3 regions of the Magnetospirillum sp. XM-1 genome follow, and region 3 is predicted to be linked to each of the others. Evidence: predicted binding sites of a transcription regulator. Region 3 holds the regulator's gene; each other region holds the start of a gene.

The links. Region 3 encodes PhoB, which activates phosphate uptake and scavenging genes when phosphate is short. Its sites were predicted from a motif close to TNTCATAAAACTGTCA; they were not measured.
Positions count from the first base shown of each region.
Region 1: the regulator PhoB is predicted to act here: its motif matches at 8,291-8,306, upstream of XM1_RS23205 (PhnD/SsuA/transferrin family substrate-binding protein).
Region 2: the regulator PhoB is predicted to act here: its motif matches at 8,915-8,930, upstream of XM1_RS05095 (diacylglycerol kinase family protein).

Region 1 is NZ_LN997848.1:2,304,556-2,314,610, reverse strand. It holds gene XM1_RS10835 (biotin/lipoyl-binding protein) at 1-120, shown strand, start outside; gene XM1_RS23970 (hypothetical protein) at 143-433, opposite strand; gene XM1_RS10830 (MbcA/ParS/Xre antitoxin family protein) at 915-1,265, opposite strand; gene XM1_RS25275 (hypothetical protein) at 1,360-1,836, shown strand; partial or broken gene XM1_RS25270 (transposase) at 1,860-2,150, opposite strand; partial or broken gene XM1_RS23215 (transposase) at 2,399-2,685, shown strand; partial or broken gene XM1_RS10815 (IS5 family transposase) at 2,656-3,098, opposite strand; gene XM1_RS23965 (hypothetical protein) at 3,253-3,501, opposite strand; partial or broken gene XM1_RS10810 (transposase) at 3,561-4,064, opposite strand; partial or broken gene istA (IS21 family transposase) at 4,180-4,899, shown strand; gene XM1_RS23210 (HD domain-containing phosphohydrolase) at 4,880-5,938, shown strand; gene XM1_RS25220 (ATP-binding protein) at 5,985-7,538, opposite strand; gene XM1_RS23205 (PhnD/SsuA/transferrin family substrate-binding protein) at 7,648-8,061, opposite strand; partial or broken gene XM1_RS23960 (IS21 family transposase) at 8,373-8,573, opposite strand; gene XM1_RS10785 (ATP-binding protein) at 8,686-9,534, shown strand; gene XM1_RS10780 (IS4 family transposase) at 9,853-10,055, opposite strand, start outside.
Region 2 is NZ_LN997848.1:1,061,499-1,071,553, forward strand. It holds gene XM1_RS05050 (aldo/keto reductase) at 1-538, shown strand, start outside; gene XM1_RS05055 (protocatechuate 4,5-dioxygenase subunit alpha) at 554-907, shown strand; gene XM1_RS05060 (class III extradiol dioxygenase family protein) at 910-1,749, shown strand; gene pobA (4-hydroxybenzoate 3-monooxygenase) at 1,804-2,979, shown strand; gene XM1_RS05070 (MFS transporter) at 3,079-4,476, shown strand; gene XM1_RS05075 (phosphatase PAP2 family protein) at 4,511-5,299, opposite strand; gene XM1_RS05080 (glycosyltransferase family 39 protein) at 5,296-6,939, opposite strand; gene XM1_RS05085 (glycosyltransferase family 1 protein) at 7,012-8,055, opposite strand; gene XM1_RS05090 (UDP-2,3-diacylglucosamine diphosphatase) at 7,983-8,819, opposite strand; gene XM1_RS05095 (diacylglycerol kinase family protein) at 8,990-9,922, shown strand; gene XM1_RS05100 (hypothetical protein) at 10,000-10,055, opposite strand, start outside.
Region 3 is NZ_LN997848.1:2,000,046-2,010,100, forward strand. It holds gene shc (squalene--hopene cyclase) at 1-455, shown strand, start outside; gene XM1_RS09315 (nucleoside phosphorylase) at 445-1,152, shown strand; gene hpnH (adenosyl-hopene transferase HpnH) at 1,099-2,250, opposite strand; gene XM1_RS09325 (hypothetical protein) at 2,438-2,677, shown strand; gene XM1_RS09330 (hypothetical protein) at 2,674-2,937, shown strand; gene phoB (phosphate regulon transcriptional regulator PhoB) at 2,945-3,667, opposite strand; gene phoU (phosphate signaling complex protein PhoU) at 3,664-4,359, opposite strand; gene pstB (phosphate ABC transporter ATP-binding protein PstB) at 4,361-5,140, opposite strand; gene pstA (phosphate ABC transporter permease PstA) at 5,145-6,419, opposite strand; gene pstC (phosphate ABC transporter permease subunit PstC) at 6,421-7,794, opposite strand; gene XM1_RS09360 (PstS family phosphate ABC transporter substrate-binding protein) at 7,857-8,882, opposite strand; gene XM1_RS09365 (PLP-dependent aminotransferase family protein) at 8,998-10,055, opposite strand, start outside.

The DNA.
Region 1 (10,055 bases), 300 kb from region 3:
CTGCTATCCTCCCCCGATCTTGAGTATCGCCTGGCCCAGGTGGAGCGGCGAATCCTGGTCCTGGAATACGAACTGGCGTCGTTCTCATTCGATGCATCGGCCGCGGAAGCCGCAGGATAGTGCTCACCAAACACTCAGCCTATCAGCCGCGACAAATCGTAAGACTCTGGCCGATGGGCGGAAATCCGCTGAATAGCGGCACTTGATAAAATCGGGCATTGCGAACGAGGCGTGTCCAGAACGTCCATTCCATGAGCACCGAGACATTCCCGCCGAACGAGGTCTTGGGCATTATGACGCGAGCCCGCCTCACACACATCAACGCCTTGGCCTTCATGGCCACCCCGGCCGAATAGTAACGCGTTGCCGGCGGCTGCAGATGCAAGTAACGTCGTTGCCATTTGCGGGAAGCCCTGGGGGCATTCTTGGCCATGGCGCTACACAGCCCCCCGTTCCTCGGCACCACAGAAGTGGTGCGCCCTCTGCCTGAGCGTCGCGCCTCACATACAAGGCACGACGCTCGAGATTTCAGCCCGATCATGCCTCGTATGGTCAGCTCACTTTTGACGCGATCCTGGCCACGTGCAGAGTTTTTCGGCACATCACCACAGACAGCCTCATGGCGTTCCGTCTTCCATGGCCTGATGGTCGATTGCGCACTTCATTTATTGTGTGGCGGATGGACGCAATCAATGCATCCCGCAATGGCTTCAATGGTTCTCTCGAGAGAACCGCCATCAAAAGCAATTCCGTCAATTTTTCAAGCTTGTCTGGCGCCTCTATATGTGACAAATGCCTAACTGTATCTACAAAGCATTGATCAAGTGCGCTTTTGGTCTGTTGTGAGTTCGAATTCATGGTCCATTTGTTCGCATTGTTTATTTGATGAGGCCGCGTTTGGCGCGTATTTTTGGTTAATCCTTGAAAATCTGTTCCTCATGGATCCGCCGCAATGCCTCCTCAATATGATCGGCAACGGCGGGATTCTCGGCCAATTGCATCAGAGATTTGCCCCCAAACCTCTCCTGCGGCTCCGTCAACCAGATGCAGGCCTTATCCTCATCGCCGAACACATGGTTCGCCAAAAGGGTTAAACGGTGGGCTCGGCCGACACTGATCCCGGTCAGCACAGGTTGCGGCGGTTCGGGCGTGACTGTCTCAACGATGCCCTGTGGGTCATCTCCGACGAGAATCTGGCGGATCTTGGCGACGATCTCCGCCAGTTTCGCCTCTCGATCAGGTTCGCTATCCACCGTGATCATCATCGTCCAATAGGCTCCAAGCGCGTCTCAAAACCCTTGTTCGTCCAGACTTTCGCATTATCTACTGGGCCGGCCATCAACTGACAAGGTGCTAAGCGTGGACGAAATTGTTACCGCCAACGAACGGGAGGAATTGATGGCCAATTTGGCCATCCAGGTTGCTCTCAGCCACCAGCCCAAGGCCCCGACCACCTGCAGGGAAGCCTTCTTACTGGCCAGCATGCTGGCATATCCGGCGTCACCGGATGTCGGTGCGCCCAAATGGGAATTCCGCGTGGTGAGCCTCAACAAGTGGTCGGCCTCATGGGGCCGTTATAAAAGCCAGGTTCCTCACACACCGGATTTGCCGGTCGGTCACATTTCTTGGATCTCCATGCAACCCTTATCCCAGCCTCAGGTCGCGGGCTGGAATTCCTCATGGCGCCGAAGCATCGCCCATATGATCCGGGCGTTCTTGTTGGCGACGGCGACAATTGCCCGGTTCGCCCCGCGATGCTCTCGCAGCGCATTGATCCATTGGCTGAACGGATCACTCCGTCTCGCGGCCACCCGCACCACGGCTCTCGCGCCATGAACGAGCAAGGTTCGCAGGTGCTGATCGCCGCGCTTGCTGATCCCCATCAGAATCTATCGACTGCCACTGGAATGCTGTCGTGGGACAAGCCCCATCCAAGCGGAAAGGTGTCGGCCATTCTTAAACTCCTTGCCATCTCCGACCGCCGCGATCACGGCGGTGGCCGTTTTGGGGCCGACGCCACAGATGCGGGCGATCCGTTGACAAGCCGCATTCGCGCGGAAGATCTCCCCGATGCGACGGTCGAACGCTTTGATCCGCTGGTCGGTCTGACCAAGAAACTCGTGGAGTTCCGTGATGGTTTCCCGAGCCATGGTGGTCAAACCGTTGTTCGGATCGGAGATGATCTCGGGGATGGCGCGCCGGGCTCGAGTGATCGAAGCACCGATCGCGAAGCCACGGTCCAGCAGGAGGCCGCGCATCGGCATCCGCCCCGTGCAGTTGGAACACGCTCTTCTCCAGATCGATACCCATGTATGTGATCGTCATGATCTCCTCCAACATCTGATGCGCCCCTTTGCAAGCGTTGCCGCTTGGGGGGAGAGACGTCCATCCCATTAAGTGGAAGGCCAAGTATGGCGGGCTCGACGTGTCGGAAGCCCGGCGGCTGAAAGCGCTTGAGGACGAGAACGCCCAGCTGAAGAAGCTGCTGGCGGAATCCATGCTGAACGAGGCCGCGCTCCGCGATCTGCTGGGAAAAAAATGGTGAGGCCCGCCGCCAAGCGAGAAGCTGTCGCCCATCTGCGAAGCCAATTCGAGATGAGCGAGCGTCGGGCCTGTGCGGTGATCGCGGCGGATCGCACCATGATCCGCTACCGTTCGGTTTGGCCCGACGACAAAGCGCAGCGGATTGCCCAAGGCATCGACGATGGCGTGGATCTTGGTGGTCAGCCCGCCGCGCGAACGCCCGATCGCACGAGCTTCAGGCCCCCTTTTTTGCCCGCCGCATGTTGGTGCGCCCGGACGATGGTCGAGTCGATCATGACGTATTCGAAGTCGGGGTCGTCAGCCATCATGGCGAAAAGCCGATCCCATACACCGTCCTTGGACCAGCGGGAAAAACGGATGAACGCGCTGTTCCAATTGCCGAAAAAATTCGGCAGATCACGCCAAGGCGAACCCGTTCGGGCCAGCCATAGCACAGCTTCCAGGAAAAGGCGGTTATCCGCACCAGTCCTGCCGGGATCGCTGCGCTTGCCCGGCAAATGCGGCGCCATCCGATCCCACTGATGATCCTTTAAGATCAAACGGACCCCGCTCATTCAAGCCTCCTTCTCGAAAAGGAGTTTGAATCAGATTTTGGGGGCCGTGGGAATCTGGAGGGTTCTCTGAGCTCCGGCCAAGGAGGCGCCAGCCCCAAAGGAGCCGGACCTCTGAGAAGCCGGATTGAACGAAACCGCGGGACGCGGACGAGGTCTATGGGGATTTGACCATGGCGGTGGGCATGGCTGGCGCCATCCGCGCGGAGAAGCCGGCCGACGGAACGCACACGGGCGTGGTGATCGGTGCTGCAATGGCGACGGCGGTGGCCCGGAGGTGGCGATCAGCGGCAGTCGTGGTCGCCGTGATGGCCGAACGGACGTGAATTGGGCGAGCAGCGGCGACGCCGACGGCCACCGTCGGTGTAATCGCGGTCACGAGGGACGGAAGCAGAGCGACGGTCATGACGTGTCGATCCGGTGGTTGGCATGGCCGGCCGGCGATCGGGGGATGGGTGCGAGCGGCACCATGGTGCCGCCGCAGCATGGGCAGCGGCGGAGGTCGTGGCCAGTGAGACGGTGATGGCGATCACGGTAGTCATCCGGGGTGCCGGCCACCGCGATCGGCGGCGTCGGCACGGCCAGCAGGCGGCGGCAGGTTTCCAGCTTGGCGGCGCGGCGCCCATTGGCGAGAAAGCCGTAATGGCGGATGCGGTGGAAGCCGTCGGGGAGGACGTGGAGCAAGAAGCGGCGGATGAATTCTCCGGGCTTCAGCGTCATCACCTTCTGCTTGTCGTGATGGCGATAGTCCTTCCAGCGGAAGCTGACACCCCCATCCTCGATTCCGCTCAATCGGCTGTTGGCGATGGCAACCCGGTGGGTATAGCGACCGAGATAGGCCAGCACTTGCTCGGGTCCGCCGAACGGGCGCTTGGCGTAAACTACCCAGTTCGCCTTGCGCAGCGGCGCAAGGTAGCGGGTGAAACCGGCGGGTTCGGCGAGGGCAGCGAGGTCGGAGAAGAAGGCGAGTGTGCGCGCCGGAGAGAAAGTAGGCCACGGATCGGCGCCGTTGTGGTGCTGAGGGCGGCGTAAAAGTCGGCCAGTGATATGCCCTTCGTTTCTGATGATGACGAAGGGCGGGAGCATGAAGCCCGTGGATCTTTATCTGTTGGTGCGGCAATCGGTCTTCGTTGAAGGCCGGTCCCGGCGAGAGACTGCGCGTTTATTCGGCATTGCGCGCAAGACGGTAGACAAGATGTGCGCGTTTTCGGTGCCGCCGGGGTATCGGCGGAAGGAGCCAGCCGCACGGCCGAAGCTGGACAGGTTCACCGGGATCATCGACCAAATTCTGGCCAATGACCCCAAGATGCCGGTGAAGCAGCGACATACGGCAAAGCGGATCTTCGAGCGTCTCAAGGCCGAGCACGGGTTCACCGGCGGCTACACCATCATCAAGGAATATGTGGCCGAGCAGCGGCTTCGATCGAAGGAGATGTTCGTGCCGCTATACCATCCGCCCGGCCATGCGCAGGTGGATTTCGGCGAGGCGCTGGCCGTAATCGGCGGGGTGGAGTGCAAGATCCACTTCTTCTGCATGGACCTGCCGCACTCTGATGCGACCTTCGTAAAGGCGTATCCGGCGGAGACCACCGAGGCGTTTCTGGATGGTCACGTGGCCGCGTTCGACCGTTTCGGCGGCCTGCCGGTGTCGATCCTCTACGACAACACGACGCTGGCGGTGGCCAAGATTCTCGGCGACGGCAAGCGGAAGCGGACGAGGGCCTTCACCGAGCTGCAGTCCCACTACCTGTTCACGGATCGCTTCGGCCGTCCCGGCAAGGGCAATGACAAAGGCAAGGTCGAAGCTGACCTCTGATGGCCAGTTCCCCCGTCACTGGCAGTTGGAAATTGCAGCGTCCCTTGCATTGATCGGCCAGCTATCGCTCCCAGTCGAATTGGTTCAAAAGCGGCACGCTGGCCGATCCATGAGCGTTGATGAACAATCAACGTTGGCCAGTGCCCCGGAAATAGCCAGCAACCTCATCACCAATATTCCGCGCTTGGGGAAGGTAGCCGAATCCATTTACCTCCAGGATCGTGGATTTGACGGTAGCGGCTTCCCTGACGGCGGCCCTGTTGGAGCGGATATTCCTCGGGATGCACGGATCCTCAAGGTGCTTAAAGACCTCAGCGAGGCCGTCGATGAGATTGGCGCGCCCAACGAAAAATCTTTTGCCCTTCTAGAGGGCAAGAAGGCGCAATACGACCCCGATATCTTTGATAAAATCCGTAAATGTCTTGAAGTGCCTCTGGCGGAGGGCCAAAACTCTTCCGATGACGATCGCAATCCGACTGCCGATGGCATAGACAGACCGGTAGATGAAGGCTCCGGATCTTCCTTACCAATCAAAAATAAAGCTGCCCGCAATATATCCGGAATCAGCTCTTTTCCCACGACAGAGACCGGCCGCAAAGCCTCATTATCTAGAAAGCGTCGGCGCCACCGCATAATCGCCGTCACTATTGCTTCTATTTTTCTTACCGCCATAGGAAGCATAGCAATCTTGTACGACAAGAGATCATCACCGCCGCTCAACGAGGTCAGTGCATCCGAATTAATCTTGCAAATGCAAATGGCTGCGAAAGGTGATGTTGCTGCTGCGAGCAATGTTTACGGTGGAAAGTTGTTGGTCAAGGACGGCCATATCCAAGTAGATAGTATTCCGCGATCAGCCTGTATTCAGGTCAGTTGGAAGCTTATTAAGACCGGAATGCTTAGCATCAACGGGCTGGTTGCCCAGCGAGTTACAGGCACTTCCATATCAAAGCAGTGCGACTCCCAGAACGCGAACATTTTAGCGTGGACTCCCTACCAGGCCAACGAGAAAGCCGAGGAGGAATGAGGACAAGCCCCCGTCTTTCAATCATTGATTTTCCAACGGTGGAAATCTATGCCACCGGGAGCCGGATTGTGAATACGGCTCCTTCCTCCTTCGAATCTCCGACGATAATTTGGCCGCCGTGCTTAACGACAACTACGTCATAGCAAATTGCCAGCCCCTGACCTGTACCCTTTCCCACGTCCTTGGTGGTGAAGAAAGGGTCAAAAATCCGGTCCTTGATGTCGTCCGGTACACCCGTACCACTGTCGGAAATGCGGACTTCGACAAAATCCCCGAGACTAAGAGTTTCGACGGTAATTTTGCCTGGTTTAAGCCTTCCTGATTCATCGATGGCGTGGGCCGCATTGATGATGAGATTTAAAAACACCTGATTCATCTCGCCGGGATGACAATTAACTCTTGGCAGTTTAGGGTCAAGTCTGGTCTCTAGGTCTGCAATATGTTTCCACGTGTTCCGTGAAACCGTTACGGTATTTTCTAAGGCACGATTGAGATCGACCACTGATTTTTGGGTCGTTCCTGGGTGGGAAAACTCTTTCATGGACAATACGATTCTTGCAACCTGCGCCACTCCCTCCAACGACTGGGAAATTGCGGGGGGCAGCTCATTTATCAAAAAGTCTAGATTGGCCTGTTTAACGCGCTCAAAATACTCCAGGACAAGCGCATCCCGGCTGGAGTAACGCTCCAAATCACTGGCCACTTTCCGTGCCTCGTCCAGAAGGGGGAGAATGTTTTTGGAGGCGTCTTGAATGAAGCTGAGATTGTCGCCGATATACTGGATCGGGGTGTTGATCTCGTGAGCAATACCTGCCGCCAATTGTCCGACACTGGCTAGGCGAGACGCCTGCAAAGCCTCACGCTGGGCTTCCTTGAGAGCGGCAGTCCGTTCCGTTACCAGATGCTCCAGCTCGGCATGCTGGTCGGCCCGGATACGTTCATATTGGCGTCGCTGGGTTAGATCGCCGACGGTTGCCACCACCATCGTCAGACCATCCACCGCCACCCGACTGGCAGTAATCAAGGCGGGAAAGCGGCTCGCATCAAAACGAACAGCCTCGATCTCCACACCTCCCGCCCCCACTATGCCTTCGAACGGGACCAACTGATTTACATCAGACCCAATAGCTCTGCTGGCCGGAACACCGAAAATGCGTTCGGCGGCATTATTGAACGATACAATTCTGCCTTGATCATCCAGCGACAAGATAGCTTCCGCCGAATTGTCGATGACCGCTTCCAACCGCCGCTCGCTTTGCCGAAGCGCTGCTTCGCGACTGCCGACGGCGTCACGCATGATCTGAAAGGCGCGAACCAACTTTCCGACCTCGTCGCCGGACGACATGGGTAAGGCGACATCGTAACTGCCTTCCGAAAGAAGGTGGCTGGCCTTGGCCAGCTTTTTCATCGGCCGGACTACCGAGTTGTTTTGAAGCCACACCACGGCCAAGGTTCCAAGCAACAAGATCAGCGCGACCATAAGTTCAAGCTGCTGCAAAACGGCAAAGGCAGGGGCCACTAGGCTATTTTCCTCAAGATCGACCGTGAGCATTCCCAGTGACCGCCCCGCCCAATCCAGCGGAACGCTAAGCCGGGTCATCGCCTCACTCCGCTCTGGCCTACCCAGGGGATAGAGCTGCCTTCCCGCTGGGGTCGTCAGGGTTAATGACCTCCACCAGGGATGGTTTTGCCTAACTTCGGAGAGCGTCTCATAAATCTTGGCCAGATCGCTGGCTAGAAGGTCCGGAACGATGGCCAGTGCCTTTCGCCACAACAACGACACCATACAGATCGTTTTCCACATCGCGGACAATTGGCTGATATCCCTGGAGGCGATGGGCGACCACGTAATGATAGGGGTTCATATAGGCGAAGTCATAAGCCCCGGCATTGAGGGCTTTTTCAAAGGCAGGTATGGTCGGCTCCATCACTAGTTGAAAGTGAAACCCGGTCATGGGTTCAAGCCGTTCGATAATTGGACGCCAAATGGCCTCGATGCGCCGATGATCGAACTGAGGCACGATCGAGATACTGTATGTCGGAGTATCGCCTGCCCGAGCTTCCGAATACCAGGCCGTCACGGCGAACATCAAGATGGCAACTGCTTTGCGATAACCCGGCATAACCCTCTCCTGACTTAGTTAGCCCTGGGCCTCGAGGCAAAGCGGCGCACCATGATGGGCTCCTTCAGCCGCGCCATCGCGTTGATGTTTTGCAGTCTCAGAAACAGCAGATCACTGATGGTTTCACCGGCGGCAAGTACCAGCCGTCCACTCTCGAGCGTCAGATCGCTTACCAAGACATCACCAGCGCAAATGCCAGTTGCTGGAACGGCAATGCGGATTTCAGCCCCGTCATCAGACTGACCGCTAGGGGTTAAAAGACAGGCCCCAACTGCGGCAAGAACAGCGAGATCATATCCGCCCTCTTTTTCGAGCGCGACAAGGGCCTCCTTGGACGGATTCACCAGCACCTCGCGGTGACCGAACTGGGTCGGCACCGAATAGTCGTTACAGCGGTAGCGCACCAGGCTGAGCGAACTGACCCGGCCGGGGCGTTTGTCGCACGGCTCGAAGGGGGCGGCAGGCAATGGACGGAAGACAGCAAGATCAGCGGCCAGCCGCTCACCTACAGCCCCCAGCGAGGTTATCGCGAATTCAATCACCGCCAAGATTTCTCCAGATGATCTCAGGCTGGCGGTGAGGAGCGGTCAGGATGCCGACAGTGCGATCCGCCGCCTCATCGCCATGATTGCCAAGCGGCAGGTTGTGCCCGATATCACACTTGCCGACCTGGGCGGGATGGAAGAGGCCGTGACCTGGGGAATCTCCTTGGCCAAAGACCTCGCCGAGTATCGCGACGGCATTTTGTCTTGGTCCGAGGTGGATCGTGGGGTGTTGCTGTCTGGCCCGCCTGGGTGCGGCAAGACGACCTTTGCCAGAGCTCTCGCCGGCAGTTGCGGAACGCCGCTGATTGCCTCCAGTCTCGGCGAGTGGCAAGCCGCAGGCCACCTTGGAGATCTCCTTAAGGCTATGCGTCATACGTTTGAACAGGCTCGTGCAGCAGCCCCGGCGATCCTCCTTGTCGATGAAATCGATGGCTTTGGCGATCGGGCAAATCTTAGTTCTGGTCACAAGGACTATTCGGTGCAGGTCATCAATGGGTTCCTTGAACTCCTCGACGGCGTGGTAGCACGGGACGGCATCGTGGTGATTGGCGCAACAAATCACCCCAGTCGCCTTGACCCAGCAATCACCCGTTCGGGGAGGCTGGATCGTCACATTACGATCGGGCTACCCGACGAGAGTGGCCTGACCAAAATCTTGCGCCATCACCTTGGCGATGATCTTCCCGGCGTAGACTTGTCTGCCGCGGCCAAACTCGCACTCGGTGGCACCGGCGCAGATGTGGCCCGCTGGGTCCGAGGCGCAAAACGTCGTGGTCGACAAGGAGCCCGGTCCATGGGCATGGCAGATCTTATTACTGAAATCCGCGGCAATGCACCGGACGTGTGGGCGCCATTTCAAACGGACACGGTACGGACACAGATTTTCACGGACACGGGATCGAGACTCAAAAAGCCCGTAACTTATTGAAGTTACGGGCTTGTTTGGTTGCGGGGGCCTGAATCGCCAGATGGTTGATCTTCCAGAGCCCGCAGAAGTCCTAGACATCACTCTCTAAGGCCACGCCCATCGCATCTCGCCAACGATGTGGGTAATTGGAAGCCGGTGACGGCCGCCTTCTCCGGCTGACGGGAATCGGTGAGACTGGCCCCTCAAATGGCATTGAGCGGGGAGAATGTTTCCACAGATCCAGTTATGGACACAAATTTGAGGGGCGTCGGCTGTAGCTATGCCCATCCGGGATGGCCATGACCTGAAGGGCCATTATCCGTCCGGTGATGCTTCCAATTACCCACATCGTTGGCGAGATGCGACAGAGAAGCCGAAGGTGATGTCCTGGAGGCGGGTGATACCGCGCCAGATGACCATGTTGCCGGGCGGCGGGTCGTGTGCGCGGGCAAGATAGCCGCCGAGCATGGCGATCTGATGGACGTATGCGGCCAGGGTTCGATTGGCGAGGCGGGGAGGTCTGGACCGTGCTGCGTTAATCT
Region 2 (10,055 bases), 940 kb from region 3:
CGAGGTCTCGGCCGCCACCATCCACCGCGCTCATGCGGTCCATCCCATCGCGGCGGTGCAGAGCGAATACTCGCTGTGGACCCGCAATCCCGAGATCAAGGTGCTGGAGACCTGCCGCGAACTGGGTATCGCCTTCGTCGCCTTCAGTCCCCTGGCGCGCGCCTTCCTCACCGGAGCGCTCACCGACCCGGCGACGCAGTTGGAGGCCAAGGACATCCGCCGCCAGATGCCGCGCTTCGAGCCCGAACCCTACGCCGCCAATCTGCGTCTGCTGGACGGCTACAAGGCCATCGCGGCGGAAATGGGCTGCACCCCCGCCCAGCTGGCCCTGGCCTGGGTCCTGGCCAAGGGCGAGCATATCGTCGCCCTGTTCGGCACCAAATCCGCCGCCCATCTGGACGAGGACCTGGGCGCCGACGGCATTCGCCTGTCTGCGGACACCATCGCCCGGCTGGACCGGCTCATCAATCAGAACACCGTGACCGGGACCCGCTACAACGCGGCAACCCAGGCCGACATCGACACCGAAGAGTTCTAGAGAGGGAACCGAAACATGAGCACCAAGACGAAACGGGTGATCCCCGGAACGACCATCTTCGACGGGGATATGGCTCGCAAGGGTTATGCGCTCAACAAGATGTGCTACTCGTTCAATTCCGAACGCAACCGCCAGGACTTCCTGAAAGATCCGGCCGCCTATTGCGACAAGTTCAGCCTGAACGACGAGCAGAAGAAGGCGGTCCTCAGCCTGCAGGTCCTCGACATGCTGGCGGCGGGCGGCAACGCCTATTTCATCGCCAAGCTGGGCGGCATCTACAAGCTGGACATGCAGGACGTCGGCGCGCAGCAGACCGGCGTCACCAAGGAAGAATTCCAGGCGAAGCTGGTCGCCGCGGGGAGGGAATAGGAATGGCCAAGATCGTCGGCGGCATCAACGTCACCCATGTGCCCTATTTGGGCCGCGCCATCGCGGGCAACCTGCAGCAGGAGCCCTATTGGAAGCCCTTCTTCGACGGCTTCCCGCCGGTCCAGGCCTGGCTCGACAAGGTCAAGCCGGACGTGGCGGTGGTGGTCTACAACGACCACGGCCTGAACTTCTTCCTCGACAAGATGCCCACCTTCGCCATCGGCGCCGCCCCCGAGTACCACAACGCCGACGAGGGCTGGGGTATTCCCACCGTGGCCCCCTTCGCCGGAGACGTGGACCTGTCGTGGCATCTGGTCGACCAGCTGATCGAGGCGGAATTCGACCTCACCACCTGCCAGGAAATGCTGGTGGACCACGCCTTCACCCTGCCCATCGAAATGCTGTGGCCGGAGCGCGGGCCTAAGACCATCCGCACCGTGCCCATCTGCCAGAACACCGTGCAGTTCCCGCTGCCCAGCCCTAAGCGCTGCCTGGCCTTCGGCCGCGCCATCGGCAAGGCCATCGAGGCGTGGGATAGCGACGCCCGCGTGGTGGTGCTGGGCACCGGCGGACTGTCGCACCAGCTGGACGGCAAGCGGGCCGGCTTCATCAACAAGAAGTTCGACCTGGAATTCATGGACAAGCTGGTCACCGATCCCGACTGGATCAGCCAGTATTCCGTCCCCGACATCGTCGAGCTGACCGGCACCCAGGGCGTCGAGCTGCTCAACTGGGTCACCTGCCGCGGTGCGCTGGGCGACAAGGTCCGGACCGTCCACACCAACTACCACATCCCCATCTCCAACACCGCCGCCGGCCTGCTGGCCATGGAGACGGTGTAGAGGCTTGAATACCGGGCCCGCTCGCCAGAAAGCGGGCCCGGAAAAGGAGCGAACATGAGAGTCCAAGTCGCCATCATCGGGGCCGGTCCCTCCGGTCTCATCCTCGGCCAGCTGCTGGCCAAGGCCGGCATCGACGCCATCATCCTCGAGGCCCATACCGGCGAGTACGTGCTGGGCCGCATCCGGGCCGGCGTGCTGGAGCAGGTCTGCGTCGACCTCCTGGACGAGGCCGGGGTGGGGGGGCGCATGCATGCGCAAGGCCTGCCCCACCACGGCATCGAGCTGCTGATCGGGGCTAAGCGTCACCGCATCGACCTGCACGGACTGACCGGCGGCAAGGAGGTGATGATCTACGGCCAGACCGAGCTGACCCGCGACCTGATGGACGCCCGGGCGGCGGCTGGATTGAAGACCGTCTACGAGGCCAAGGAGGTGGCGGTCCACGATTTCGACACCGACCGGCCCCGCGTCACCTACCTCAAGGACGGGGTGCGCCACGAGATCGAATGCGACTTCATCGCCGGCTGCGACGGCTTCCACGGCGTGTGCCGCGCCTCGGTGCCCAAGGGCTCCATCCGCAATTTCGAGCGGGTCTATCCCTTCGGCTGGCTGGGCCTGCTGTCGGACACGCCACCGGTGTGCGACGAACTGATCTACGCCAAGAGCGAGCGGGGCTTTGCGCTGTGCTCCATGCGCTCCAAGACCCGGTCGCGCTATTACGTCCAGGTGCCGCTATCCGAGAAGGTGGAGGACTGGTCCGACGAGCGGTTCTGGGACGAGCTGCGCGCGCGTCTCGACGACGAGGCCCGCGCCAATCTGGTCACCGGCCCGTCGCTCGAAAAAAGCATCGCGCCGCTTCGGAGCTTCGTGGCCGAGCCCATGCGCTTCGGCCGCATGTTCCTGGCCGGCGACGCCGCCCACATCGTGCCGCCCACCGGGGCCAAGGGCCTCAATCTGGCGGCCTCGGACGTGCGCTATCTCGGTCACGCCCTGATCGAGTATTACGGCGGCTCGAACGAAGGCATCGACCGCTATTCCGAGCGCTGTCTGCGCCGGGTATGGAAGGCCGAGCGCTTCTCGTGGTGGATGACCAACCTTCTGCACAAATTCCCCGACACGCCGCCCTTCGAGCAGCGGGCGCTGGAGGCCGAGCTGGACTACGTCGTCCACTCCCTGGCCGGGCGTACCACCCTGGCGGAAAACTACGTGGGATTGCCCTTCGAGGACTGATCCCCGCTCCAGACAAGCAGTGACGTCAAGGGCCCATTACGAGGCCCGACGCCCCCCTCTTGCCCGAAATCGGGCCGAAAACCGGATGGAAGCCAAGGAATGACCCAGAGCAACACACTGAATATCCAGACTTTTCTAAACGAGAGCCGCTTCTCGCCCTATCAGTGGACGGTTTTCGCGCTGTGCTTCTTCGTGGTGCTGCTCGACGGCTTCGACACGGCGGCCATCGGCTATATCGCGCCCTCCCTGCTCAAGGAATGGGGCATCAGCAAGCCGGCACTGGGCCCGGTGCTGTCGGCCGCCCTGTTCGGTCTGGCGGCCGGTGCCCTGTCGGCCGGGCCGCTGGCCGACCGCTTCGGCCGCCGGCTGGTGCTGACCGCCTCGACCCTGCTGTTCGCCCTGGCCAGCTTCGCCTGCGCCTATGCCGGCAGTCTGGACGAGTTGACGGTCATGCGCTTCGTCACCGGCATCGGCCTGGGTGCGGCCATGCCCAACGCCGTCACCCTGATCAGCGAATACTGCCCCGACCATCGCCGCTCGCTGATCACCAACGCCATGTTCGCGGGCTTTCCCCTGGGCGCCGCCCTGGGCGGCTTCCTTGCCGCCTGGATGATTCCGCAATGGGGCTGGCGCTCGGTGCTGGTGCTGGGTGGCGTCGCGCCCCTGGCCCTGGTGGCGCTGATGGCCGTTTCCTTGCCGGAATCCATCCGCTACATGGTGGCCCGCAAGCAGCCGGCCGAGCGCATCACCAAGGTGCTGGCCCGCATCTCGGCCTCTGCCGCCGGGGCCCGCGACTTCGTCCTGGTCGAAGCGGCGCCCAAGGCGGCGGCCACGGCCAAGACCGGGCTGGGCCTGGTGCTGTCCAAGAGCTATCTGGTGGGCTCGGTGATGATGTGGCTGGCCTATTTCATGGGGCTGGTGATCTTCTACGGCCTGATCAACTGGATGCCGCTGCTCTTGAAGGATGCCGGCCTGGACCCCAAGACCGCCACCCTGATCTCGGCCCTGTTCCCCCTGGGCGGCGTCGGCGCCATCTTCTTCGGCTGGCTGATGGACCGCGCCAACGGCAACAAGGTGATCGCCGCCGGCTACGTGGCCACCGCGCTGTTCATCTTCGCCATCGGCCAGGCGGTGGGCAATGTGGGCGTCCTGGTGGTCCTGGTCCTGGTGGCGGGCACCTTGATGAACACCGCCCAGTCCTCCATGCCGGCGCTCGCCGCCGGCTTCTACCCCACCTCGGGGCGCGCCACCGGGGTGGCCTGGATGCTGGGCATGGGCCGCTTCGGCGGCATCGTCGGCTCCATGCTGGTGGCCGAGCTGTCGCGGCGTCAGCTGGGATTCGCCGAGATGTTCACCATCATCGCCATTCCCGGCCTGATCGCGGCGGGCGGGCTGCTCGTCAAGCAGATGGCCCATCCCGAGACCCCGGCCGAGCACGACGCCACGGTGGGCGAGGCCCACGAGCATGCCCAGGAGGCCCGGCTGGGCGGGCATTGATAATGGAAAGGGGCGCCTGCAGCAGCGGGCGCCCTTACTCCGCCAGTTTCTTGTCCCGCTCGAAGCGGACGCGGACGTCGATGCCGCGCCGGGTCAGCAGGGAATGCAGCGCCAGGGTGACCATGACGCCCAGCCAGGCCCCGGCCACCACGTCCGACAGGAAATGCACGGTGGTCAGCACCCGCGAGAGCGCCACCAGCAGCGCCACGGTGAGAAAGGCCAGGTCGTAGCGCGGGAAGATCAGGGCCAGCGCCGTCATGGCGGCGAAGATGGCCTGGGAGTGGCCCGACGGGAACGAATTGGTGAGATAGCCCCGGGTCAGCGGCACGAAGTCGTAGACGTTGCTGTCGAACAGCATGGCCGGGCGGGTGCGGCCCACCAGCACCTTGATGATGTTGCCCGCGATGCCCGACGCCGCCATGGCAAGGAACAGGAAGCCGGGAACCCACGCGGCGCGGCGCAGGCGGTCGCGCTTTTCGCCAACCGGTGCGGCCAGCATGGACAGGATTAGGCCCAGCGTCAGGATGCCGGCGGGAAACAGCCACACCCCGCCCAGGCCCAGATGGGTGACGGTCTTCCAGAAACCCTCGAACTCGCCGGTCACCCGGGCCTTGAGAAAGCGGGCCAGCGGCCGGTCGAGGAGAAAATAGCCGATCACCACCACCAGGGCGCAGTAGATGGTGCCCCAGGTCCGGGGGCGGCGGACCGTGCGTTCCCACTGTCCGGCGGTGAACGAACGGAAGCCGGTCAGTTCCTCCCAGACCAGGGCGACGCGGTCGCCACCCTTCTCCCATTGGCGGACGATGACATCCAGGGCCCTCATGGCACGCTTCCCTCCACGGCATAGGCGGTGAGCGTCACCTTCTTGCCGCGGGAATAGTTGAAGCCCTTGACCACGCCCACCACCACCGGCTTGACGCCGATGCGGGCGGCGGCGGCATAGAACTTCTCCTCCTCGCGGTCGGACACCAGGGTGAGCGCCGCCGGGCCGTTGGTCAGGTGCTGGGCGGCGGCCTCGCCGCTGGTCAGCACCGTGTCGGTGCCGAGATAGAACACCAGGCTGGGCTCGGCATAGCCGGCCACCACCACCGCGCCGCGATGGGGGCGCTCGGCCACCAGTTCGGCGGCCTGGCGGCTGACGAACAGATAGTCGAGGCCGGGCAGCACCCCTTCGAACACCACCTGGAAGCTGGTCACCGCGGTGAGCACCAGGGCCATCACCGCCGGGCGCATCCGCTCCCTGAAGGCCAGCCAGCCGGCGGCCAGCGCCGTGCCGGCCACCAGCAGGGCCGACGGAATGCTCATCACCGGGAAGGAAATGGCGAATTGCTGCGGCGCGACCACCACGGCCGCCGCCAGCACCAGCCCGATCAGGCACCAGATTCCGTACCAGACCTTCGCCGGCCGGGAAAGCAGATCGGGGGCGCGTCCCACCACGGCGACGGCCATCAGCAGCGCCAAAGCGGGGAAGGTGGGCAGCACGTAATGGGGCAGCTTGGTGGGCACGATCTCGAACATCACCCAGGCGGGAATGATCCAGGCCAGGCAGAAGCGGATCTCGGGGCGCAGGCGCACCTTCCACGCCGCCGTGAGCGAGGGCCACAGCAACAGCGAGCCCGGCCACAGGATCACCGCCGCCAAAGCGAGATAGGTGCCGGGCCAGCCGCCGTGGCTTTCCTGGGCGCCCAGCAGCTTGGGCAGCAGGTCGCCCTTGACCGCCTCGCCGACGAAGGCGCCGCCGGTGGCGTTGGAGATGGCCACGAACCAGGGCGCGGCGATGGAGGAAGCGACGATCAGCCCGGTGAAGGGGCGAAGCCCCACCAGCCAGGCCCATTGCTTGTCGGCGAAGCCCAGCGCCAGGATGGTCAGGATGGAGATGGCCGGAATCACCGGCCCCTTGATCAGGATCGAGGCGCCGATGGCCACCCAGAACACCAGCGCCACCAGTGGCCCGGGCACCGCCGCGGTGCCCCTGGCGCCGAGATAGATGCGGGCCAGGGCTCCTTGCGCCGCCACGGCCGTCGCCAGCATGATGGCGTCGGTCTTGGCCTGATGGGCCTCGGACACCAAAATCAGCGACGAGGCCAGCAGGGCGGCGCCCAGCAGCGCCACCTGGCGGCCGAACAGGTATTGCCCGAAGGCGAAGGTCATCAGCACCGCCGCCCAGGCCGACAGGGCGGACGGCAGGCGATAGGGCCACACCGCCTTGCTGGCCTTGTCCGAGAACAGGCTGACCGAGGCGGCCTGCAGCCAATAGGCCCCCACCGGCTTCTTGGCGCGCATCTCCTGCTGGAACTGGATGCGGACGTAATCGCCGGTCTCCAGCATCTGGCGGGTGGCCTGGATGAAGCGGGATTCGTCGCGGTCCATGGGCGGCAGCGCCACCAGACCCGGCAGATAGAGGAACACAGACAACAGCGACAGCAGGAGATAGGGGCGGATACCGCCGGTCAGTCGTTCCACGATGGGGCGATCCGTGCAGACTTTAAAGACCCGGCATCAACAGCATGAAGCGGCCCACTGGGTCAAGGGGCGCTATTCCGCCGCCGCCCGCCACACTCCGGTCTCGAAGGGCCGCAGGTTGTCGAGGAACTGCCGGGTGCAGGCCTCCCACGAGAAGGTCAGGGCATGGGCGCGGCACAGGGCGGGGTCGATGGACATGGCCCTTTGGGCCGCGTTCTCCAGGTCCTCGTCCAGCACGCCGGCGGGTGAATCGCCGATCACGTCGTTGGGGCCGGGCACCGGATAGGCCGCCACCGGCAGGCCCGAGGCCAGGGCTTCCAGCAGCACCAGCCCGAAGGTGTCGGTGCGGCTGGGAAAGACGAAAACGTCGGCGGCGGCGTAGTGGCGGGCCAGGTCCTCGGCCATCCGCGCGCCTGCGAAATGAACCTCGGGAAAGCGGCGCTTCATCTCGTCCATCTGCGGCCCGTCACCCACCACCGCCTTGGAGCCGGGCAGGTCGAGGGAAAGGAACGCCTCGATGTTCTTCTCCACCGCCACCCGCCCGACATAGAGGAAGACGGGCCGCGCCAGATGGGCGAAGGGGCCGTCCTCGCCCCGGGCTTCGGGGCGGGGGCGGAACAGCTCGGTATCGACGCCCCGCGACCAGCGGCCGATATTCTTGAAGCCGCGCGCCGCCAGTTCGTTCTCGATGCCCTGGGTCGCCACCATGACGCGGGACGAGGAATTGTGGAACCGGCGCATCACCGCGTAGGAAAGCGGCAGCGGCACGCCGAAGCGGGCCTTGATGTATTCGGGAAACTTGGTGTGGTAGGCGGTGGTGAAGGGGACGCCCTTCCTGCGGCACCAGCGCCGGGCCGCCCAGCCCAGCGGCCCTTCGGTGGCGACATGGATGGCGCAGGGCTGCGCCGCCTCGATCATGGCGCCCAGCTTGGCTCCGGGCTTCAGGGCCAGACGGATCTCGGGATATGTGGGGCAGGCCACGGTGCGGAACTTCTCGGGGGTGACCATCACCACCTCGTGGCCGTCGCGCTCCAGCTCGCGCCTTAGGGTGTCGAGGGTTCGGACGACGCCGTTGACCTGAGGGAGCCAGGCATCCGTGACGACGAGTATGCGCATGTGTTTCCCTCGACCTCCAGCCAGCGGATGATTTCCAGGGCGCCGTCGAAGCCTTCCGCCAGCGCGGTGCAGCTTTCGACCCAGTCGCCGTCGTTGCAGTAGAGGATGCCGTTGACGTCGCGCTTCTCGGCGTGGTGGATGTGGCCGCACACCACGCCGTCGGCGCCATGGCGGCGCGCCTCGTCGGCCATGGCGTCCTCGAAGCTGGCGATGTACTGCACCGCGTTCTTGACCTTGTGCTTCAGGTAGGCCGACAGCGACCAGTAGGGAAAGCCCAGCGCGCGCCGCGCCACGTTCAGCCAGTGGTTCAGAGCCAGCGCCAGGGTGTAGGCGGAATCGCCCAGATGGGCCAGCCACTTGGCGTGCTTGACCACCCCGTCGAAGGCGTCGCCGTGCAGCACCAGCAGCCGCCTGCCGTCGGCGGTCTCGTGCAGGATGGTGGTGGCGACCGAGATGTCGCCGAACAGCAGGCCGTGATAGTCGCGGGCGAATTCGTCGTGGTTGCCGGGCACGAACACCACGCGGGTGCCCTTGCGCGCCTTGCGCAGCAGCTTTTGCACCACGTCGTTGTGGCTTTGCGGCCAGTACCACGAACGCCGCAGCCGCCAGCCGTCGATGATGTCGCCGACCAGATAGAGCGTCTCGCTCTCGGTGCTTTTCAGGAAGTCCAGCAGGTCGTCGGCCTTGCAGCCGCGGGTGCCCAGATGAATGTCGGAAATCCAGATGGTCCTGTAACGCCTCTTGCTGTCGAGACTGGCGTTCATCGGGCAAGCATCCGATATCAATTCAGAACGATATTGATGACTCTCATAGCTCAAATATTTTTAATGTTCACATGCATTATGGTTACGGTTTGTTATTTCATTGAACTGAAGTCTATCCGTAATAAATATTTCATCATGCTTTTTCTGGCTTCGCGCTATACACGGCGTCCATGACCGTCGATCAATCCGCCAGCCTGGTCGTTCCCGAGACGCAATCCGCCGTGGCGCCGCGCCGGGTGCTGGTGATTCACAATCCCACCGCCGGCCGCCGCCGCCGCCGCCAACTGGAACTGGTGGTGAGCGCTCTCGAGGCCTTGGGCGGGCGGGTGGCGCGGCGCGAGACGGCGCGGCGCGGCGACGCCGAGGATTTCGCCGCCCTGGCCAGCCCGGACGAGTTCGACGCGGTGATCGCGGCGGGCGGCGACGGCACTGTCAACGAGGTCCTGAACGGCCTGGGGGCGGGGCCGGGCGGTCTGGCGCTTGGCGTGATTCCGTTGGGCACCGCCAATGTGCTGGCCTGCGAGATCGGGCTCGACCCCGACGACGTGGAGCAGGTGGCGCGCACCGTGGCCTTCGGCGTCGCCCGGCGCATCCATGTGGGCCAGGCCAACCGGCGGCGTTTCCTGCTGATGGCCGGCGCCGGCCTCGACGCCCATGTGGTGGCGGGGGTGAGCACCGTCTTGAAGCGCCGGGCGGGCAAGCTGGCCTATGTGGTGGAAAGCCTGCGCCAGGCGGTGGGCTACGATTTCCCCAAGCTGACCATCCGCGCCGATGGGGTGGAATACGAGGCCCGCATGGTGGTGGCCTGCAAGGGCCGCTTCTACGGCGGGCCGTTCATCGCCGCCCCCGACGCCGATCTGGCCGCCCCCAAGCTGGAATTGTGCATCCTGCCCAATCCGGGCATGGCGGGCATGCTGCGCTACGGGCTGGCCCTGCCGCTGGGCAAGCTGCCCGGCCTGCCCGAGGTCCGGGTGGTGTCGGCCCGCAACATCCTGATCACCGGTCCGCGCGGCGCGCCGGTCCAGGGCGACGGCGACATCGTCGCCCGCCTGCCCGCCGAAATCTCCATCGCCGACCAGACGGTGGACCTGATCTGTCCCTGAATGCGGGCGGGACGCCCGCGCTCCGGGGCGCGACATCCCAAACCATGGAGCGCGGGCGTCCCGCCCGCACCGATCCCCTAATCCTCCAGGTCGTCCTGCTCGACGGCGTGGCGGCGCGCTTCCGCCTGGGAAT
Region 3 (10,055 bases):
GCACCAATTACGTCTACGGCACGTGGTCGTCCTTGTGCGCGCTCAACGCCGCCGGCCTGCCCCACGACCATCCCGCCTTCCGCAAGGCGGTCAAGTGGCTGGAATCCAAGCAGCGCGAAGACGGCGGCTGGGGCGAATGCGGCCGGTCCTACTGGGACGACCAGCCCAGGGGCATGGGCGGCCCCTCGACGCCGTCCCAGACCGCCTGGGCGGTGCTGGGCCTGATGGCGGCGGGCGAGACCAACAGCCCGGCGGTGGCCAAGGGCATCGACTACCTGATCCGCACCAGGAACGAGGAAGGCCTGTGGGACGAGGAGCATTACACGGCGGTGGGCTTCCCCCGCGTGTTCTATCTGCGCTACCACGGCTATCGCCAGTTCTTCCCCGTCTGGGCCCTGGCCCGCTACCGCAACCTCACCACCGGCAATGCCGGTCCCGTGATGCATGCCCTCTGACCACGCCTTTCCCGAAACCTGCTGGGGGCCGGGACTGGGCAAGGGCGCCCGCGTGGGCGTCATCGTCGGCATGACCAGCGAGGGCGCCCTGCTGCCCGCCGGCACCCATTGGGCGGCGGCGGGCGGTGTGACCCGGCGGGTTACCGAATTGTCCGAGAAATTGCTGGCCGAAGGCGCCGAGGGGCTGCTGTCGTTTGGCATCGCCGGCGGACTCGACCCGGCGCTCGCCCCCGGCGACGTGGTGGTGGGTTCTTCCGTGCAATGGGAGGGCGAGACCTACGAGGCGGACGGCGTGTGGAAATGCCGTCTGCTGTCGGGCATTCCCTTCTCGCGCTCAGGCATGGTGGCGGCGGTGTCGCGCATCGCCGCCAGCCTTGAGGCCAAGCGCGCCCTTTATGAGGGCGGCGCGTCGGTGGTGGATATGGAAAGCGGGGCCATGGCCAAGGCCTGCACCCGGGCGGGCAAACCCTTCGCCGTCCTGCGCGCCGTGGCCGATCCGGCCGATCGGGGATTGCCCAAATCGGTGTTCGTGGGGCTGGCCCCCGATGGTTCGCCCCGGCCCTTGGCCGTCATGGGGGCGCTGTTGCGCCGCCCATGGGAATTGCCGGGACTGATCCGGGTCGGTCTGGACAGCCGCGCCGCCCTAGTTGCCCTGGGAGACGCGGTGAAGGTTGTTGGCCCGTCCCTCGGTGTGTAGCATTTCCAGGTTCTTGGCCATCAGTTCTTCGTAGTTGTTGATGGCCGGGCGCTGCTTGTCCAGCGGCAGGTCGGGGGCGAAGGGGCCCTCGGTCTTGGGACCGCGCAGCGCCACCATGGCGGCCTTCAGCGGGTTGCTGATGGTGTCCATGACGGCGGTGGCCTCGTAGCCCGAATGGACCATGCAATCGGCGCACTTCTCGTACTTGCCGGTGCCGTAGGACTCCCAGTCGGTCTCTTCCATCAGTTCCTTGTAGGTCTTGGCGTAGCCCTCGCCCAGCAGGTAGCAGGGACGCTGCCAGCCGAACACGTTGCGGGTCGGATTGCCCCACGGCGTGCACTGGTAGGTCTGGTTGCCGGCCAGGAAGTCCATGAACAGGGACGACTGGGTGAATTCCCACTTCTTGCCCTTGCCCAGGCGGAACAGCTTGCGGAACAGCTCCTTGGTGGCGCGGCGGTTCAGGAAGTGCTCGGTATCAGGCGCGCGCTCGTAGGCGTAGCCGGGCGACAGCGTGATGCCGCCGATTCCGATGGACTTGGTGTAGTCGAAGAACGCCGCCATGCGCTCGGCATCGGCGTTGTTGAACAGGGTGCAGTTGATGTTGACCTGGAAGCCGGCCGCCTTGGCCGCCTTGATGGCCGACACCGCCTGGTCGAAGGTGCCTTCGCGCGACACGGCGCGGTCATGGTCCTCGCGGTTGCCGTCCAGGTGGACGGTCCAGGTGAAGTTCTTGTGCGGCTTGAAGCTGTCGAGCTTCTTTTCCAGCAGCAGCGCGTTGGTGCAGACGAAGACGATCTTGCCGCGGGCCAGGGCGCCCTCGACGATCTGGTCGATCTCGCGGTGCAGCAGCGGCTCGCCGCCGGCCAGCACCACCACGGGAGCCGGGCACTCGTCGATGGAGGCCAGCGCGTCGGCCACCGAGATGCGGGAATTCAAAATAGCGTCGGGATAGTCGATCTTGCCGCAGCCCGCGCAGGTCAGGTTGCAGCGGAACAGGGGCTCCATCATCAGGACCAGCGGGTAACGCTTGTTGCCCACCAGGTGCTGCTTGACGATGTAGGAACCGATCTTGATGGACTGGTGAAGGGGAACGCCCACGGGGTAAACCCTAATTCTGCCTCGACGCGCCGCCCCCCGGCTCCGATGGCCGGTCGGGAGGCGGGCGGATCATACAGGCCGGAGTTGGAAAGTTTCAACGGTTTAAGGAATGTGGGCTTTGCCGGGCAGGGGTGGCGAGGCCGGATGAGGGGGGCGTCTCCCGTTTCTGCGGTCCTGGAAATGTGCTATGGTCGTTCCCATGAACAAGATGCTGGAACAGGCCATCGCCCGGTTGGCGATGCTGCCCGAAGCGGAACAGGAAGCCTACGGCCTTCAGCTCCTGGCGGAGATGGAGAGCGAGCGCGGCTGGGACGAGCGGTTCGCCAAGTCCCAGGACATGCTCGGCGCCCTGGCCGCACAGGCGCGCTCGGAGGCGGCGCGGGGCGATGTGTTGCCCTACGACCCGTCCGACCGCCCGGCCCAGTGATTTCCCGCACCACCCGGACGTTCTGGAAATGCTTCGACGCCCTGCCTTCCGAGGCGCGGCGCCAAGCGGTGCGGGCCTATGTCCTGTGGCGCGCCGATCCGTTCCATCCCAGCCTGCGGTTCAAATGCGTTTCCGAAACCCATGGCGTGTGGTCGGCCCGGATCGGCCTGCATTGGCGGGCCTTGGGGACCAGGGACGGGGATGCCGTCATCTGGTTCTGGCTCGGCTCTCACGCCGATTATGATCGGCTCATCGGCTGAGGCGTCCTTAAGCCGCGTCCTCGTTGTCCAGCGCATAGCCGGCGGCGCGGACCGTGCGGATGATGTCGGTTTCGGTGTCGCAGTTGAGCGCCTTCCTCAGGCGGCGGATATGGACGTCCACGGTGCGCGGCTCCACATAGATGTCGGGGCCCCAGACGGCGTCCAGCAATTCCTCGCGCGAGAACACGGTGCCCGGGTGTTGCAGGAAGAACTGCAGCAGGCGGAATTCGGTGGGGCCGAGATGGATGGCCTTGCCGCCCCGGGCCACCCGATGGGCGGCGAGATCCATGGTGATGTCGCCCCAGGCGATCTGGCCCTTCTGGCTGACCGGCTGGGCGCGGCGCAGGAGGGCGCGCACGCGGGCCATCAGTTCGGGCAGCGAGAACGGCTTGGTGAGGTAATCGTCGGCGCCGGTGTTCAGGCCCCGGATCTTGTCGCCTTCCTCGCCCCGGGCGGTCAGCATGATGATGGGCAGTTCGCGGGTGGCGGGCTTGCGGCGGATCTGGCGGCAAATCTCGATGCCCGACAGCGAGGGCAGCATCCAGTCCAGCAGCACCAGGTCGGGCTTGCGCTCGGCCAGCATGGTCAGCGCCTCCTCGCCATCGCCGGCCTCGGCGACGCGATAGCCCTCCTTCTCCAGGTTGTAGCGCAGCATGGTGGCCAGCGCCGCTTCGTCCTCGACGACCAGAACCAGGGGCTTGGAGGGATTGGCGGTGTCGCGGGCGGTCATTCAGGTGCTCCGAGCGCAGCGCCCTTGGGCCGGTCGCCCTTAGGCTGGGTGCCGAGAATCTGGAAGTGCAGGGTCTCGGCGATGTTGGTGGCGTGGTCGCCGATGCGTTCCATGTTCTTGGCGATGAACAAAAGGTGGGTCGAGGCGGTGATGGTGCCGGAATCTTCGGTCATCTGGGCGATCAGGTCGCGGAAAACCGTATTGTAATGGGAATCCACCTCCTCGTCGCGTCCCCAGACGCCGATGGCCTTTTGCAGGTCCTTGTCCACATAGGCGTCCAGGATGTCCTTCAACAGCGCCAGCACCAGTTCGCCCAGCCGCACCACGCCGGCGGTCTTGGGCGTGGCGGCGATCTGGTTGAGCACCAGGGTGCGCTTGGCCAGGTTGGCGGCGTAGTCGCCGATGCGCTCGATCTCGCCCGAGATGTTCAAGGCCGCCACGATGTGGCGCAGGTCGCCGGCCATGGGCTGGCGCAGCGCCAGCAGGCGCACGGCGAAGGAATCCACCTCGTGGTCCAGTTCGTCGATACGGCAATCGCTGTCGATCACCCGTTGCGCCAGTTCGTCGTCGCGCCGGGCAAGCGATTGCAGCGCCGCGCCCAGCTGGGCCTCGGCCAGACCGCCCATGCGGGCGATCATGCCCGACAGGTGGGCCAGCTCGTCGTCGTAGGATTTGACTGTGTGATCAGACATATCAACCGAACCGTCCGGTGATGTAGCCCTGGGTCAGGGGCTCCTTGGGGTTGGTGAAGATTTCCTCGGTGCCGCCCACCTCGATCAGCTTGCCCAGGTGGAAGAAGGCGGTGCGCTGCGATACGCGGGCCGCCTGCTGCATGGAGTGGGTGACGATGACGATGGTGAAGTTGTCGCGCAGTTCGTCGATCAGCTCTTCCACCTTGGCGGTGGCGATGGGGTCCAGCGCCGAGCAGGGCTCGTCCATCAGGATCACCTCGGGCTGCACGGCGATGGCGCGGGCGATGCACAGGCGCTGCTGCTGGCCGCCCGACAGGCCGGTGCCGGATTCCGACAGGCGGCTTTCCACCTCGGCCAGCAATCCGGCCTTTTCCAGGCTGTTCATGACGATCTCGTCCAGCTCGGCCTGGTCGCGGGCCAGTCCGTGGATGCGCGGCCCATAGGCCACGTTGTCGTAGATGGACTTGGGGAACGGATTGGGCTTCTGGAACACCATGCCGACCCGGGCGCGCAGTTGCACCACGTCCAGCGAGCGGTCGTAGACGTCGCTGCCGTCCAGGGTCAGCGAGCCGGTGACCTTGGCGCCGTCCACCATGTCGTTCATGCGGTTGATGCAGCGCAGGAAGGTGGACTTGCCGCAGCCCGACGGCCCGATCAGCGCCGTGACCTCGCCTGCCGGGATGTCGAGATCGATGTCGTGCAGCGCGTGCTTGTCGCCGTAATGGACGTTGAGGCCGCGGGCGGAGATCTTGGACGTGCCGCGGGGAATGAACTGGTTCATGGGTCTACCACCGACGTTCGAATTTCTTGCGCAGCCAGATGGCCGCCATGTTCATGGTCACCAGGAACAGCAGCAGCACCATGATGGCCGCCGAGGTCTTCTCGACGAAGGCGCGTTCCGAGCTGCCGGCCCACAGATAGATCTGCACCGGCAGCACCGCCGAGGGGTCGAGCGGGCTCTTGGGGATGTCGACGATGAAGGCCACCATGCCGATCATCAGAAGGGGCGCGGTCTCGCCCAGCGCGCGCGCCATGCCGAGGATGGTGCCGGTCAGCATGCCCGGCATGGCCAGCGGCAGGACGTGGTGCGCCACGATCTGCAGGGGCGAGGCGCCCAGCCCGGCGGCGGCCTGGCGGATGGAGGGCGGCACGGCTTTCAGCGCGGCGCGCCCGGCGATGATGATGGTGGGCAGGCAGATCAGCGCCAGCACCAGCCCGCCCGCCACCGGTGACGAGCGCGGCAGGTGGAAGACGTTGAGGAACACCGCCAGGCCCAGCAGGCCGAACACCACCGAGGGGACGGCGGCCAGATTGTTGATGTTGACCTCGATCAGGTCGGTCCAGCGGTTCTTGGGCGCGAATTCCTCGAGATAGACGGCGGTGGCCACGCCTAGGGGGAAGCTGACCGCCAGGGTGACCAGCAGCGAGAAGAACGAGCCGACCACCGCGCCCCAGATGCCCGCCTGCTCCGGCGCGCGGGAATCGCCGCCGGTGAAGAACAGGGTGTTGAAGGTCTTGCGGACCTGCCCGGCCCGCTCCAGCTCGGCCAGCCAGCCCAGCTGGCGCTCGTTCAGCGCGTCGCCCGACTGGCCCTTGACCACCATGTCCAGCTTGTCCGAGGCCAGCAGCCAGACCACCGCCTTGCCGCCGATCAGCGACGGATCGGCCGTGACCATGCGCCGCAGCTGATCGCCTCCCATGGTGCTGACCAGGGCCGAAAGATCGCGCCGGGCGCCGCGATCGGCGTCGGGGGCCAGACGGGCGGACAGCGAATTGCGGATCAGCGCGGCGTAATCGGCGGACTCCAGCACGTCCGCGGCCCGCGTGCCGTCGGGATCGATCACCTGCGCGTCGAAGGTGATCTCGATGGCGACCTGGGTCTGCAGGAAGCCGGTCCAGCCCTTGGCGACGATGGTGCCGAGCAGCAGCACCAGGAAGCCCGCCGAAATCAGGATCGAGGCCAGGCCGAGGACGCGGAAGCGCCGCTCGGCGGCGTAGCGCCGCTTCAGGCGGGACGCCACGGTTTCGGCGGTACGCGCCGCCACGGAGATCTCTGTCATCTCAGTCATACTTTTCCCGATACTTCTGCACGATATGCAGGGCGATAACGTTCAGCCCCAGGGTGATGGCGAACAGCATCAGGCCAAGGGCGAAGGCGGCCAGGGTCTTGGGGCTGTCGAATTCGGTGTCGCCCACCAGCAGGGTGACGATCTGGACGGTGACGGTGGTCACCGCCTCCAGGGGATTGGCGGTCAGCTTGGCCGACAGGCCGGCGGCCATGACCACGATCATGGTCTCGCCGATGGCGCGGGACACCGCCAGCAGCACACCGCCGACGATGCCGGGAAGCGCGGCGGGCAGCACCACCTGGATGATGGTTTCCGACCGGGTGGCGCCCAGGCCGAAGGCGCCCTCGCGCAAGGATTGGGGCACGGCGGTGATGACGTCGTCGGACAGCGACGAGATCAGCGGGATCAGGGTGATGCCCATGACGAAGCCGGCGGCCAGCGCGCTTTCCGCCGCCACGTTAAGGCCCAGCGCGCCGCCCACGGCGCGGATGATGGGGGCCACGGTGACCACGGCGAAGAAGCCGAACACCACGGTGGGGATGCCGGCCAGGATCTCCAGCGCCGGCTTGGCGACGGCGCGGACGCGCGGCTGGGCGTATTCCGACATGTAGATGGCCGAGAACAGGCCCAGCGGCAGGGCGACGACCATGGAGATGACGCTGATCAGCATGGTGCCGGTCAGCAGCGGCACCATGCCGAACGCGCCCGTGCTGCCCACCTGATCCGAGCGGGTGGCCATCTGGGGGCTCCAGTTGAGCCCGAACAGGAAGTCGAGGAAGTCCACCATGTGGAAGAAGCGCAGCGCCTCGAACAGCAGCGACAGCACGATGCCCACCGTGGTGAAGATGGCCACGGTGGACGAGGCCACCAGGAAGACGTTGATGGTGCGCTCGACCCGGGGGCGGGCGCGCAGCTCGCGGTGGACGCGGCGCCAGGCGAAGGCGGCCCCGGCGAGCGCCAGGCTCACCGTCACCCCCACGGCGCTGGCGAAACCGGTCTGGTGCAGGCGGTTGTAATGCTCGGCCGCCGCGGCGTAGTCGGGATTGGCGGTGGCGTGCCCCTGGGCGGCGTTGCGGATCTCGTTGATGATGACGTCGATCTGCTCGGCCGGCAGGGCGCGCAAGCCATCGGGCAGGTCGGCGATGACCAGGGCGCGGATCAGGCTGGGCTCGAACACCAGCCACAGGCCCAGGACGGCGAAGGCGGGCAGACCGCACCACAGCGCCACCCACCAGCCGTAATAGCCGGGCAGGGAGTGGAGCGAGCCGGGATGGCCGTCCGCGACGGCGAAGGCGCGCTTGCGCCCCAGCTGGAACGCCAGGGTCGAGATCAGCAGCAGGATTGCGGCAAGGGTGAAGGTCTGCATGGATTGGGGGACCCGGAAAGAATACGGGGGAGGCCTTTGACGGGCCTCCCCCTGTTCGTCGATTACATCTTCAGTTCGCCCAGGTTGCGGGCGTTGGCGGCCTGCTCCTTGCGGGTGGCGTCGGGCGAGGCGATCAGGCCCTTGTCGGCCAGATAACCTTCCTTGCCCCAGGCCTTGTCCGAGGTGAACTCGGTGACGTATTCCTTGACCCCGGGGACCATGCCGACATGCTGCTTCTTGATGTAGAAGAACAGCGGACGCGACACCGGGTACTTGTTGCTGGCGATGTTGTCGTAGGTGGCGACCACGCCGTCCACCGGGGCGGCCTTGACCTTGTCGCGGTTCTGGTCGAGGTAGCTGAAGGTGATCACCCCCAGGGCGCCCGGGTTGGACGTGATCTTCTGCTGGATGACGGTGTAGTTCTCGGACACCTCGATCCAGGCGCCATCCTCGCGCACGGTCTGGCAGGCCTTCTTCTTGGCGGCCTTTTCCAGCGCCTTGATCTCGGGCTGCTTTTCGCAGGCGGGGTCGAGCACCAGCTCCACATAGGCGTCGCGGGTGCCGTGGTTGGGGGCCGGGCCGTAGACCAGGATCGGCTCCTTGGGCAGCGACGGATCGACGTCGCTCCAGGTCTTGTAGGGGTTGGGCACCAGCTTGCCGCCCACCGGGACGTCCTTGGCGGTGGCCTTGTACATCTGCTCGCGGGTGAGCGCGAAGTCGGGGCCGGACTTGGAGTTCATGAACACGATGCCGTCATAGCCGATCACCACCTCGGTGATGCCGGTGACGCCATTCTTGGTGCAGAACTCCACTTCCGATGGCTCGATGCGGCGCGACGCGTTGGTGATGTCGGGGAAGGTCTCGCCGACGCCCGAGCAGAACAGGCGCAGACCGCCGCCGGTGCCGGTGCTCTCGACCACCGGGGTCTTGAACTTGCCGCCCTTGCCGAAGGCCTCGGCGACCGAGGTGGCGAAGGGGTAGACGGTGGACGAGCCGACGATGCGGATCTGATCGCGGGCATGGGCGGCGCCGGCGGTGGCGACGGCAGCCAGGGCGACAGCGGCGACGGCCAGGGTCTTGGTGGACATGGAACCTCCAACGGGAGTGCAACGGGAGTGGGAGAGCAGGCTCCCACGGCCGGCATCCTATCGGCGCTGTGTTACAGTCCCGGGACACGCGCGTGAAGGTTTTGTGACAGGAGTATTAATCGTCTGAAATCAATGGCTTGATGGCTGTAAGCAGGCGTTCGAGGGCGTCCTCGATGCTCCATCCGGCCAGGTTTCCATAGCCCAGGATCAGTCCCGGCGGGCCTTTTGTGACACGGTGAAAGCCTAAGGGGGCGGGGGCCAGGCCGTGGGCCTGGGCGGCGCGGGCGGCGGCGTTCTCGTCGCATCCCTCGGGCAGGCGGAGGATGGCGTGCAGCCCGGCCTCGCCGGCGGCGACCGGCAGGCTGGGGCCCAGGATGCGGGCCGCCGCGTCCAGCAACTGGGTGCGCCGCCGGCCATAGAGGCCGCGCATGCGCCGCAGATGGGCGCCGAAATGCCCCTCGATCATGAAGGCCGCCATGGCCGCCTGGGTCAGCCCGGCCGGGGCCATGTCGGCAACGCGCCGCGCCGCCACGAAGGCGGGCAGCAGCGCGTGCGGCACCACCAGCCAGCCCAGGCGCAGGCCGGGAAACATGCTCTTGGAGAAGGTGCCGAGATAGAGCGTGCGCCCCCATCGGTCGAGCCCCTGCAGCGAGGCGGCCTGCTGCCCCCCGTGGTGAAAGTCGCTGTCGTAATCGTCCTCGATGATCCAGCCGCCCTTGCGCGCCGCCCAGTCGATCAGGGCCAGGCGCCGCGCCAGCGGCATGGTCGCCCCGGTGGGAAACTGGTGGGACGGCGTGACGCAGGCCAGCCGGGCCTGGGGACAAAGGCGCTCGGCCAGATCGGGGTCGAAGCCGGATTCGTCCACCGGCACCGCTAAGGCCTTGGCGCCGGCGGCGCGCAGCACGCCCGACAATCCGCCATAGCAGGGGTCTTCCACCAGCACCGGTTCTCCCGGCTCCACCAGCACGCGGGCCACCAGATCCAGCGCCTGCTGCGAGCCGCCCACCACCATGATCCGGTCGGCGTCGCAGCGCACCGCCCGCGTCCGCCCCACATGCTCGGCGATTGCCCGGCGCAGCGGCGGGTGGCCCAGGGGATCGATGCCGCACATCAGCTCCACCGGCGGCCGCCGCCACAGCCGCCCCAGCACGCGCCGCCACTCGGCATGGGGAA